Regions from separate parts of the Streptomyces sp. NPDC058619 genome, predicted to be linked through region 2. Evidence: riboswitches for the same ligand, from Rfam matches in the RefSeq annotation. Region 2 holds a riboswitch; the other holds the start of a gene.
What was found. A riboswitch is a leader RNA that binds a small molecule or an ion and turns the genes downstream of it on or off. The one in region 2 is predicted to bind glycine.
Positions count from the first base shown of each region.

Region 1 (6,176 bases), on a different contig from region 2:
GGACGCCGTCGCCGAAGAGGTTGAAGGCCAGCACGGTGATGAAGATCGCCACACCGGGGAAGATCATGAAGAGCGGATCGTCCTCGTAGGTCCGCACGGCCGTGGAGAGGGTTTCTCCCCAGGACGGCGTGGGCGGCTTGACGCCGACTCCGAGGAAGCTGAGGGCCGCCTCGGTCAGCACGTTGGTGGGGATCATCAGCGTCGAGTAGACGGTGATGGGCGCCACCAGGTTCGGAAGCAGTTCGCGGAAGAGGATGTACATGCGGCCCGCGCCGAGACTGCGCGCGGCTTCGACGTACTCCCGTTCGCGCAGCGACAGGGTCTGCCCGCGGACGATGCGGCCGATGTACGGCCAGCCGAAGAAGCCGATGACCAGCACCAGCACGGCGATGCGCAGGCCCGACCCCTCGAAGCCCCAGAGCTTGCTGGGGATGACGGAGATCAGCGCGATGATGAACAGCAGCTGCGGGAAGGCCAGCAGCAGGTCCATGACGCGGCTGATGGCCGCGTCGACCCAGCCGCCGAAGTAGCCCGCGATGATGCCGAAGAAGGTGCCCAGCCCGACCGCCACGAAGGCGGACAGGAAGGCCACCAGCAGCGAGATCCTGGCGCCGTAGACGATCCGGCTGAAGACGTCGCGGCCGTTGACCGGCTCGACGCCCAGCAGGAAGTCCCCGCTCATGCCGCCCCAGTCGCCGGCCGGCAGACCGAGCAGCGGGTCCAGCATGTCCTCGTGCAGCTCCTCCGGCGGGTGCCCGAGGAGCTTGACGATCAGCGGCGCGAAGAGTGCGACGAGGATCAGCAGGAGCACGACGACACCGCCGGCCAGGGCGACCTTGTCACGCCTGAGGCGGATCCACGCGATCTTCCACGGAGAGCGCCCCTCGATCGCCTTCTGCGGGACGTCGGGGGCGGCCACGGCCGCGGGCCCGGCCGCGCTGGTGTCGTGCAGTGGTGCCGTCATCGTGGTGGGGACCCCTCTCGGCCGACGGTGGCCGGCCCATGCCCGCCGCTGTGGCGGCTTGGTTCTATCGGCGTCGCTGATGGTGCGATCGGCACGAAATGCGCCTGAAGTGCACGTGAAGAGCTGGTGCTTGCTGGATCGACCGGCCTTCGGTGGGGGGAGTCTTCAACGGCGTCTGAGCCGCCCGCCAGACCTGCCGGGGATGTGATGCGCAACCGTGATCTGCGCCTACACCTTCCGTTATCCGAACCGCGCGGGCTGGTCAGCGGTGAAAGACCGCCCGTTAGGCGCGGAACGGACATCCGGGCCAACTGCCACTTAGGGCAGCCTTCTTGGGCGGATTCGACGGGATATACGGAAGGCCGCACCGGCGGATTCCGGTGCGGCCTTCGAGACGGATGTCTCAGTATGCGGATCTCTCGGGACGTGCCCGGGGTGCGGTCGGTACGGCGGACTCCGGTGCACCGGACCTCAGTACGCGGGGCCCTGTCCCTCTCGGTCGTAGAACGGCCGGGTCTGCGCCCGCAGCCACATCGCCACCGGGTCGTGTTCGTCGGCCAGCGCGACGGTGCACACCGGGACGCCCTCGGGGACCACGCCCACCGACTGGCGCATCATCTCCCGTACGGATTCCAGCGCGGGCGCGGAGGCGTCGTACAGGTCGAGCCCGACCGCGAGGTACGGCGACCCCAGCGCGGGCTGCACCCACGCGCGGCGCAGCGACCGGACGGCGGGCGTCCGGTGGGCGTGCCGGGTCAGCAGCCCGTAGAACTGCGGGAGCTCGATGGCGGGCTCCGACAGCCGCAGCGGTCCGGCCGGCATCCGGTCCAGGCCCGTGGCGATCCGGCGCAGGTCCGCCCAGGGCACGCCGAGTCCGCCGCCCGCGGCGTGCGGGTTGAGCCACAGCCCCCAGCGGTCCGGGTACAGGGCGCGGGCGATGTCCCGGCCCGTGACGACCTCGTAGCCCCGGTTCCAGCCGCTGGCGGCCAGCTCCTGCGGGGAGGTCACGCACGGCGCGTAGCCGAGGCCCTCCACCTCCATGCCGCCGTACTGGGCGTCCGGGGACCCCGGCTGCCCCTGCCACAGCAGCATCCACAGCCGGCCCTCGGCGAGGGCGTGCAGCAGTGACTCGTAGCTCTCATAGCGCCCGGGAGTCACCTGGCGCAGCATGTGCTCGACCTGCCCGGCCGCGGCCGTGCCTGACGCACTCACCCGGTACCCCTCTTCGTCCGCCCGTCGTCCACGCGTACCCGGGCCGCGCGTGCGGCCGCAAGTGTGACCACCTTAAGCGGCCCTACGGGAGGTAGAAGGGGCGTACGCGCTCACGAATCCAGTCCGTGACCGGGTCCTCGGCGGCGTCCAGGAGGATCAACTGCACCGGCCACGGAGGCGGGACGCGGGTCAGGGCCCGGCCGAGGGCCTCCATCGGGGCGTTCTGCGTCCCGGGGTCCCATCCCGCCAGCCGGACGCCGATGAACAGCTGCGGCTCCCCGCCCTCGACGCTGGCGAGGCAGCGGTACGCGGCGGTGACCGCGCCGGTCGCCCGGAACTCCTCCGTGGCGGCGGCCAGGAAGTCCACCGGGTCGTCCTGCCAGTCGGGCTCGAACAGCCGGACGCGGCCGCCGGACGCGGGTCCGTCGAGGGGGCTGCGTCCGATGCGGCACAGCTCCGCGACGGCGGGCGGGGGCAGGGGTACGCCGACGGCGCCCTCGGGGTTCACGGCGATGCCGAGCTGCGGGGGCAGGCCGCGGGCGAACTCGACGGCGGGGGCGACGGCGAAGTCCATGGCGGGGCCGGCGCAGTAGCGGAACTGCGCCTCGGAGCTGTAGACGGGGACGTAGGCCGCCCCGGCGATGTCCATGGTCGGCAGGGACAGGCTCGCCGCGTCGGGGGCCCCGCTGGCGGGCAGCGGCACCCACACCCGGCTGCGCCCGAGCACCTCGAGGATCCGCGCCCCCGCGTCGGGCTGCCCCAGCGCCGCTCCGAGCACCTGCTCCAGTTCGTTCTCCGGCCAGCCGCTGCCCTGCATGTTCCCCTGCCTCCGTGTGGTCCCACCGCGTCCGGTGCCGAGGCTATCCGCTGCCGGGGCCCGGGCCGCGCGGGGTCCCGGCGTCCCGCCCCGGGCAGCGGGGGTCCGGGGCCCGGCTCAGCCGTGGAACGCGATCCGCGTCACCGCCGCGGCCGAGCGGCGGTCCAGGAGCGTCACCGAGGCGCAGCCCGCCGGCGGGTGGCCGGCCTCCGCGTCGCGCAGCAGGCGCGCCACCGCGCCCCGGTGCCGGGAGAAGGCGTAGGCCGACACGCGCCGTCCGCGCGCCGCCTGCCCCGAGAGGGCCTCCTCGGGGCTGCTGTCCAGGAACAGCAGGTGCAGCTCGCGGCCCCGGCGGCGGGCGGCCGCCGCGAGCAGGCCGCGCACCCAGCTCTGGGTGCCGCAGTCGTGGACGACCACCGAGGCGCCGGAGCGCAGGACGCGCCACAGCCCCCAGTAGTGGGCGGCGCGGACCAGCGGCCGGTAGGCGCCGTACGGGAGGAACGCCGGCATCCGGCGCTCCCAGCGCTCGCGGGTGTCCTGGGAGTCGACGGACCCGCCCTCGGCGGCCGCCCGCTTGATCAGCGTGCTCTTGCCGCCGCCGGGCAGCCCGGACACGACGACGATGTCCCCGGCCGCGAAGCCGAGCCGCTGGGGCCCGCGCACCGCCGGGCCGCGCAGGTCCCGTACGGCGCCGGGGCCCGCCGCGTCCGCCGCCCGGCGGACGCGCGGGCCGCGCTGCTCCGGCACCGCGTCCACGGTTCCCGTCGTCGTCGCCACTACTCCGAATCTCCGCACAGTGATCGCCTCCCCCGAATCGGGTCGCAAGGACCCTTGCCCACTGAGTGTAAAGAGACGGTGATCCGGGATCGCCGGTTCCGGTCCGGACCTCCGCGAACGCCGTGGTCTTTCGGGCCCGCCCGCCCGATCACGCGCACGGCGTGCAATGATGTGCGCCATCTGGACCAACTGCATACCGGCCGCTTGAATCCGCGCGGGAGAGTCCCGGCACGCCGCAAGGCCGTGCGCGGGCGCCGAAGGAGCAAGAACCTCCCTTGAATCTCTCAGGCCCCGTACCGCGTGGATGAGGCAGATCTGAAAAGCGAGCCGTGCCGCCGCCCGTGAGGCCGGGGTGCGCGCTCCACCCAAGGTGCAAGTCGGGAATCCCGCCGGATCGGAAGATCGGGGGAACTCTCGGCGAACCTCTCAGGTTCCGATGACAGATGGGGAGGAACGTCCTCGTCATGTCATGTCGATGCCCTGGGACCCGGGAGTCACACCCATGAGCTCTGCCCCCCGTCTGACCGCCCTCGATGCGCTGCACCGTTCCCTCGGTGCGACCATGACCGATTTCGCGGGCTGGGACATGCCGCTGCGGTACGCGAGCGAGCGCGACGAACACAACGCCGTACGCACCAGGGCCGGTCTCTTCGACCTGTCCCACATGGGCGAGATCACCCTGACCGGCCCGGAGGCCGTCAAGGTCCTCGACTACGCGCTGGTCGGCAACATCTCCACCGTCGGCGTCGGCCGCGCCCGCTACACGCACATCTGCCAGGCGGACGGCGGCATCGTCGACGACCTGATCGTCTACCGGCTGGGCGAGACCGAGTTCATGGTCGTCGCCAACGCCTCCAACGCCCAGGTCGTCCTGGACGCGATCACCGAGCGCGCCGCCGGCTTCGACGCCGAGGTCCGCGACGACCGCGACGCGTACGCGCTGCTCGCCGTCCAGGGCCCGGAGTCCCCCGGCATCCTGAAGTCCCTGACCGACGCCGACCTGGACGGGCTGAAGTACTACGCCGGCCTGCCGGGCACCGTCGCGGGCGTGCCCGCGCTGATCGCCCGTACCGGCTACACCGGCGAGGACGGCTTCGAGCTGTTCGTCTCCCCCGAGCACGCCGTGGAGCTGTGGCAGGCCCTGACGAAGGCCGGCGAGGGCGTCGGCCTGGTCCCGGCCGGCCTGTCCTGCCGCGACACACTGCGCCTGGAGGCGGGCATGCCGCTGTACGGGCACGAGCTGACGACCTCCCTCACCCCGTTCGACGCGGGTCTGGGCCGGGTCGTGAAGTTCGAGAAGGAGGGGGACTTCGTCGGCCGCGCCGCGCTGGAGGCCGCCGCCGAGCGCGCCGCCTCGAACCCGCCGCGCAAGCTGGTCGGCCTGATCGCCGAGGGCCGCCGCGTCCCGCGCGCCGGTTTCCCGGTCGTCGCCGGCGGCGAGGTCATCGGCGAGGTCACCTCGGGCGCCCCGTCCCCGACGCTGGGCAAGCCGATCGCGATGGCGTACGTGGACGCGGCGCACGCCGCGCCCGGCACCTCCGGCGTCGGCGTCGACATTCGCGGTACGCATGAGCCGTACGAGGTCGTGGCCCTGCCGTTCTACAAGCGGCAGAAGTAACCCTGTCGTAGGCCTCAGCCGTACGGGCAGCCGTACGGTCCTGTCTCGGTAGCCGAGACCGCTGTTCGTTCCCACTCCCCCGCATCCAGGAGAATCAGGCCATGAGCAACCCCCAGCAGCTGCGTTACAGCAAGGAGCACGAGTGGCTGTCGGTCGCCGAGGACGGCGTCTCGACGGTCGGCATCACGGAGTTCGCGGCCAACGCGCTCGGTGACGTCGTCTACGCCCAGCTTCCCGAGGTGGGCGACACGGTGACCGCGGGCGAGACCTGTGGCGAGCTGGAGTCGACCAAGTCGGTCAGCGACCTGTACTCCCCCGTCACCGGTGAGATCGTCGAGTCCAACCAGGACGTCGTGGACGACCCGGCGCTCGTGAACACGGCCCCGTTCGAGGGCGGCTGGCTGTTCAAGGTGCGCGTCGCGGAGGAGCCGGGCGACCTGCTCTCCGCCGAGGAGTACGCCGCGCTCACCCACTCCGACAACTGACACCCCAGGGGATCTTGATGTCTGTGCTGAACACCCCGCTCCACGAGCTCGACCCGGACGTCGCCGCCGCCGTCGACGCCGAGCTCGTACGCCAGCAGTCGACCCTGGAAATGATCGCGTCGGAGAACTTCGCTCCGGTCGCCGTCATGGAGGCCCAGGGCTCGGTCCTGACCAACAAGTACGCCGAGGGCTACCCGGGCCGCCGCTACTACGGCGGCTGCGAGCACGTCGACGTGGTCGAGCAGATCGCGATCGACCGCATCAAGGCGCTGTTCGGCGCCGAGGCCGCGAACGTCCAGCCGC
Region 1 covers NZ_JBHXQN010000006.1:251,787-257,962, forward strand. Annotated here, with positions in the region: gene ACFWTC_RS09315 (ABC transporter permease) at 1-964, opposite strand, end outside; gene ACFWTC_RS09320 (enhanced serine sensitivity protein SseB C-terminal domain-containing protein) at 1,436-2,176, opposite strand; gene ACFWTC_RS09325 (enhanced serine sensitivity protein SseB) at 2,259-2,993, opposite strand; gene ACFWTC_RS09330 (AAA family ATPase) at 3,111-3,794, opposite strand; glycine riboswitch at 3,976-4,079, shown strand; gene gcvT (glycine cleavage system aminomethyltransferase GcvT) at 4,273-5,388, shown strand; gene gcvH (glycine cleavage system protein GcvH) at 5,490-5,873, shown strand; gene glyA (serine hydroxymethyltransferase) at 5,891-6,176, shown strand, end outside.
Region 1: it holds a riboswitch for glycine, as region 2 does, so the genes downstream of both, gcvT (glycine cleavage system aminomethyltransferase GcvT) here and gcvP (aminomethyl-transferring glycine dehydrogenase) in region 2, are expected to answer to the same signal.

Region 2 (6,176 bases):
CGGACGGGGACGCCGATCTACGGCAGTGACGGCGTGCTCGACGACGCCGGAATCGCCATTCCCGACGAGCAGGAGGACGAGGTGGAGAAGTTCCGCGAGTTCCTCGACCAGATCTCGCCCGAGGACTTCGGCACCGGCCCGCAGTAGGGCGCAGGCCGCGTCGTCCACGGGGAAGCGCCGGCCCATTCGAGCAGCCTTTCCCGGCAATCGGATACGGGAAACCACTCTCAGGGTGATTATCACTCGGCGTGCCGAGTGTGGCGATCGTTGACGCACCCCTGGTGACTGCCTACCTTCAAGGTGGGCAGGTCAAGGACGGAGGGTCGGCGTGAGGATCACGGGCGACGGTACGACCGGGGGCACCCCCGTACGGAGTGACGGCGGACCGTACCCGCTTTACGGGAGCACGGTGGGGTCCGCGCGCCGTCAGCCGGAGTCGACGCCGGTCGGACCGGTGAGCGGCGACCCGGCGCCCGAGGAGGTCGGCTACCGCGGGCCCACGGCGTGCGCCGCGGCCGGGATCACCTACCGGCAGCTCGACTACTGGGCCCGGACCGGACTGGTGGAGCCCAGCGTGCGTGCCGCGTACGGGTCGGGTACGCAGCGGCTGTACAGCTTCCGGGACGTGGTGGTCCTCAAGGTCGTGAAGCGCTTCCTGGACACCGGTGTGGCGCTGCAGAACATCCGCACGGCCGTACAGCACCTGCGGGACCCCGGATTCGCGGACCTGGAGCGGACGACGCTCATGAGCGACGGCGCCTCCGTGTACGAGTGCACCTCGCCGGACCAGGTCGTGAGCCTGCTCCAGGGCGGGCAGGGCGTCTTCGGGATCGCCGTCGGCGTCGTGTGGCGGGACGTGGAGAACGCGCTGGCGCAGCTGCACGGGGAGCGGGTGGACACGGGCGAGACCGTCGTCGGCCACCACCCGGCGGACGAGCTGGCGGCCCGCCGCAACCGGGCCGTGTGACCCCGGCCTGAGCACGGACGGCCGTGCCGGCGGGCGCGGGGCCCAGAGGGGGCTCCGCGCCCGCCGGCGGCTGCGGCCCGGCCGGGAGGCGTCCCGGAACCGGTTCCCGGGATTGTCAGAGGCGTAGGGCAGCATCGGGGGCGTGAGAGCCGCGCCGACCATCCTGCACCTGGACATGGACGCCTTCTACGCCTCCGTGGAGCAGGCGTCGAAGCCGAGCCTGCGGGGCAAGGCCGTGATCGTCGGAGGGCTCGGTCCGCGCGGGGTCGTCGCCACGGCCTCGTACGAGGCGCGGCGCTTCGGGGTGCACTCGGCCATGCCGATGGCGCAGGCCCGGCGGCTCTGCCCCAACGGCGCCTGCCTGGTGCCGCGCTTCAGCCTCTACCGCGAGGTCAGCGAAGTGGTCATGGCCATGCTGAGGGAGCTGTCGCCGCTGGTGGAGCCGCTCAGCCTGGACGAGGCGTTCGTGGACCTGGAGGCGGGCGGCGTCGCCTTCGACTCGCGCAGTGCCCGGGCGACGGGCGAGCGGCTGCGCGCGGACATCAGGGCGGCCACGAGCCTCAGCGGGTCGGTGGGACTGGCGGGGTCGAAGATGCTGGCGAAGGTGGCGTCCGAGGAGGCCAAGCCGGCTGGGCTGCTGCTGATCGAGCCGGGGACCGAGCGGGAGCTGCTCGCGCCGATGTCCGTACGGACCCTGCCCGGGGTGGGGCCGGCCACCGGGGAACACCTGCGCCGGGCCGGTATCACCACCGTGGGGGAGCTGGCGGAGGCCGGGGAGGACGAGCTGGTCCGGATGGTCGGGCGCGCGCACGGCGTCGGCCTCCACCGGATGGCCCTGGGGCTGGACGACCGGCCGGTGGTCGCCGAGCGGGACGCGAAGTCGGTGTCGGTCGAGGACACCTTCGACGTGGACCTGCACGACCGGGTCCGCATCCGCAACGAGGTGCAGCGGCTCGCGGACCGGTGCGTGCGCAGGCTCCGGGAGTCCGGGCACTCGGGTCGCACGATCGTGCTGAAGGTGCGCCGGTTCGACTTCTCGACGCTCACGCGCTCGGAGACGCTGCGCGGGCCCACCGACGACCCCGGGGTGGTGCGGGAGGCCGCGGCGCGGCTGCTGGAGGGCGTGGACACCACGGGCGGGGTGCGGCTGCTCGGGGTGGGGGTCACGGGGTTGGCGGACTACACGCAGGAGGACCTGTTCGCCCAGGCCGCCGCGATGCTCGCCGCCGAGGGGGACGGGCGGGCCGGGGACGTGCCCGACGTGGCGGAGGGGGCCGTTGGAGTGACGGGGGTGCCGGGGCCGTCGGAGGCAGGCGCCGGCGCGCAGGAGGCGGTGGCCGCCGGGAGTCCGGGGCCGCCCGTCGAGCACGGGCCGCCGGGGGAGGCGGAGGCCACCGCCGAGCGGCGCTGGGCGCCCGGAAACGACGTACGGCACGCCGTCCACGGGCCGGGGTGGGTGCAGGGCAGCGGGGTCGGGCGGGTGACCGTACGGTTCGAGCGGCCCGGGTCGGCCCCCGGCCGGGTGCGCACCTTCCGGGTGGACGATCCCGAGCTGGAGGCGGCCGATCCGCTGCCGCTCGTGGGGGAGCCGGTGGGGGAGGAGGAGCCGGGCACGGCCTGACGGGGCGCCCGGGCCGGCGGAGGAGGGGCGGCCGGTCAGCCGTCGTCGCCCGCCAGCCGGCCGAAGTCGCGCGGCTGCTCGGGGGGCGGGGGCGTCTGGTGGAAGTCGGACGGCAGGGTCACGTCCAGGCCGTAGTGGTGGTAGAGCTGCAGCTCCTGCTCGGGGGAGAGGTGGCGGCCGACGCCGAAGTCGGGGGCGTCCTTGATCAGGGAGCGGTCGAACGGGACGCGCAGCGCGTCCCCGACCAGCTCGCTCGGCTCCAGCGGGACGAAGGCGTCCCGGCTGAACAGGCCCGTCCGCACGGCGGCCCATTCCGGGACGCCGGTGGCGTCGTCGAGGTAGACCTCGTCGATGGTGCCGATCTTGCTGCCGTTGCGGTCGAACGCCTTGCGGCCGATCAGGCTGCGCGGATCGATGTCGGTCTGCACGGTCCCTCCATCTGGTCGCAACTCCTCCGTAATGACTACAGAAGTGCATATTGGGAGTCGAGGCCACTCGGGGAGGCTCCGAAAGGGCGCTGGTAGGCTGGGTGGCGGCTGTCGACCCTGTGCGGGAGAGTCCTCCGAATGAGCTCGACGGAGGCGCCGAAGGAGCAAATCCTCCCCGGAATCTCTCAGGCATACGTACCGCACGGACGAGGCCACTCTGGAAAGCAGGAGCGGGTACCGGGCCCAGTGCCGGTGCCTCTCCTCACCGACGGTGAAAGCCGGAGCTCGAGGGCGATCCCCGCGACTCCGGTGAAACTCTCAGGTTGAGATGACAGAGGGGGAGGCCGTCCGGGTGCCCGCGCCGTGGTGCCCCTCGCAGGTCATACGACCAGGAGGCCTCCGTACATGACCGCCAACCGCATTCCGCTCTCCCAGCTTGAGCGAGGCATCCCCTTCGAGCAGCGCCACATCGGCCCGGATGCCGGGGCGCAGGCGAAGATGCTCGCCCAGGTGGGCTACGGCTCCCTGGACGAACTGACCGCCGCCGCGGTACCGGATGTGATCAAGACCACCGAGGCGCTGAACCTGCCCGAGGCGCTGACCGAGGCCGAGGTGCTGGCCGAGCTGCGGTCGCTCGCCGACCGCAACCAGGTCCTCTCCTCCATGATCGGTCTCGGCTACTACGGGACCTTCACGCCGCCGGTGATCCTGCGCAACGTCATGGAGAACCCGGCCTGGTACACGGCCTACACCCCGTACCAGCCGGAGATCTCGCAGGGCCGCCTGGAGGCGCTGCTGAACTTCCAGACCGTCGTCGCCGACCTGACCGGGCTGCCGACCTCGGGCGCCTCGCTGCTCGACGAGGGCACGGCGGCCGCCGAAGCCATGTCCCTGGCCCGCCGCGTGGGCAAGGTCAAGGGCGGTGTATTCCTGATCGACGCCGACGCGCTGCCGCAGACCATCGCCGTGATCGAGACCCGTGCCGAGCCCACGGGCGTGGAGATCGTCGTCGCGGACCTCTCCGACGGCATCCCGGCCGAGATCGCCGAGCGCGGCGTCTTCGGCGTGCTGCTCCAGTACCCGGGTGCCTCCGGCGCCGTGCGCGACATCAAGCCGGTCATCGACCAGGCGCACGGGCTCGGTGCCGTCGTCACCGTCTCGGCCGACCTGCTGGCCCTGACCCTGCTGACCTCGCCGGGCGAGCTCGGCGCGGACATCGCGGTCGGCACCACCCAGCGCTTCGGCGTCCCGATGGGCTTCGGCGGACCGCACGCCGGCTACATGGCCGTCCAGGCCAAGCACGCCCGCTCGCTCCCGGGCCGCCTCGTCGGCGTCTCCGTGGACGCGGACGGCAACAAGGCGTACCGCCTGGCCCTGCAGACCCGCGAGCAGCACATCCGCCGCGAGAAGGCCACCAGCAACATCTGTACCGCGCAGGTGCTGCTCGCCGTCATGGCCGCCATGTACGCCGTCTACCACGGCCCGGACGGCCTGCGGACGATCGCCCGCCGGACGCACCGCTACGCCGCCCTCCTCGCCGCGGGCCTGCGGGCCGGCGGGGTCGAGATCGTCCACGGCTCGTACTTCGACACCGTCACCGCCCGGGTTCCCGGCCGGGCCGACGAGGTCGTCGCCGCCGCCCGTGAGGGCGGGGTCAACCTGTACCGGGTCGACGCCGACCTCGTCTCCGTCTCCTGCGACGAGACCACCCTGCGCGCGGACATCGAGGCCGTCTGGGCCGCCTTCGGCGTCAGCGCCGACATCGAGGCGCTCGACGCGGCCACGGCCGACACGCTGCCCGAGGCCCTGCTGCGCTCGGACGAGGTCCTCACGCACCCGGTCTTCCACCAGCACCGCTCCGAGACCGCGATGCTGCGCTACCTGCGCAAGCTCTCGGACAAGGACTACGCGCTGGACCGCGGCATGATCCCGCTGGGCTCCTGCACCATGAAGCTCAACGCCACCACCGAGATGGAGGCCGTCACCTGGCCCGAGTTCGGCCAGGTGCACCCGTTCGCCCCGGTGGAGCAGGCCGAGGGGTACCTCACGCTCATCACCGAGCTGGAGGAACGTCTCTGCGAGGTCACCGGCTACGACAAGGTCTCCATTCAGCCCAACGCCGGCTCGCAGGGTGAGCTGGCCGGTCTGCTGGCTGTGCGCGCCTACCACCGCGCCAACGGCGACGAGCAGCGCACCATCTGCCTCATCCCGTCCTCCGCGCACGGCACGAACGCCGCCAGCGCCGTGATGGCCGGCATGAAGGTCGTCGTCGTCAAGACGGCCGACGACGGCGAGGTGGACGCGGCGGACCTGCGGGCGAAGATCGAGCAGTACCGCGACGAGCTCGCCGTGCTGATGATCACCTACCCCTCCACGCACGGTGTGTTCGAGGAGCACGTCGCCGACATCTGCGCCCAGGTGCACGACGCCGGCGGCCAGGTCTACGTGGACGGCGCCAACCTCAACGCCCTGGTGGGCCTGGCCAAGCCGGGTCACTTCGGCGGCGACGTCTCGCACCTGAACCTGCACAAGACCTTCTGCATCCCGCACGGCGGCGGCGGCCCGGGCGTCGGCCCGGTCGGTGTCCGGGCGCACCTGGCCCCGTACCTGCCGAACCACCCGCTGCAGCCGACCGCCGGCCCCGAGACGGGCGTCGGTCCCATCTCCGCCGCGCCGTGGGGCTCCGCGGGCATCCTGCCGATCTCGTGGTCGTACGTGCGTCTGATGGGCGGCGAGGGCCTCAAGCGCGCCACCCAGGTGGCGGTGCTCGGTGCCAACTACATCGCCAAGCGACTGGAGCCGCACTACCCGGTGCTGTACACCGGCCCCGGCAACCTGGTCGCGCACGAGTGCATCATCGACCTGCGCCCGCTGACGAAGGCCACCGGCGTCAGTGTGGACGACATCGCCAAGCGCCTGATCGACTACGGCTTCCACGCGCCGACCATGTCGTTCCCGGTCGCGGGGACGCTGATGATCGAGCCGACGGAGTCCGAGGACCTCGCCGAGATCGACCGCTTCTGCGACGCGATGATCGCCATCCGCGCCGAGATCGAGCGGGTCGCGGGCGGCGAGTGGCCCCTGGAGGACAACCCGCTGGCCAACTCCCCGCACACGGCGGCGGCGCTGGGCGGCGAGTGGAACCACCCGTACACCCGTG
Region 2 covers NZ_JBHXQN010000064.1:19,028-25,203, reverse strand. Annotated here, with positions in the region: gene ACFWTC_RS33775 (bifunctional nuclease family protein) at 1-147, shown strand, start outside; gene ACFWTC_RS33770 (MerR family transcriptional regulator) at 329-967, shown strand; gene ACFWTC_RS33765 (DNA polymerase IV) at 1,110-2,588, shown strand; gene ACFWTC_RS33760 (PRC-barrel domain-containing protein) at 2,624-3,016, opposite strand; glycine riboswitch at 3,129-3,227, shown strand; gene gcvP (aminomethyl-transferring glycine dehydrogenase) at 3,422-6,176, shown strand, end outside.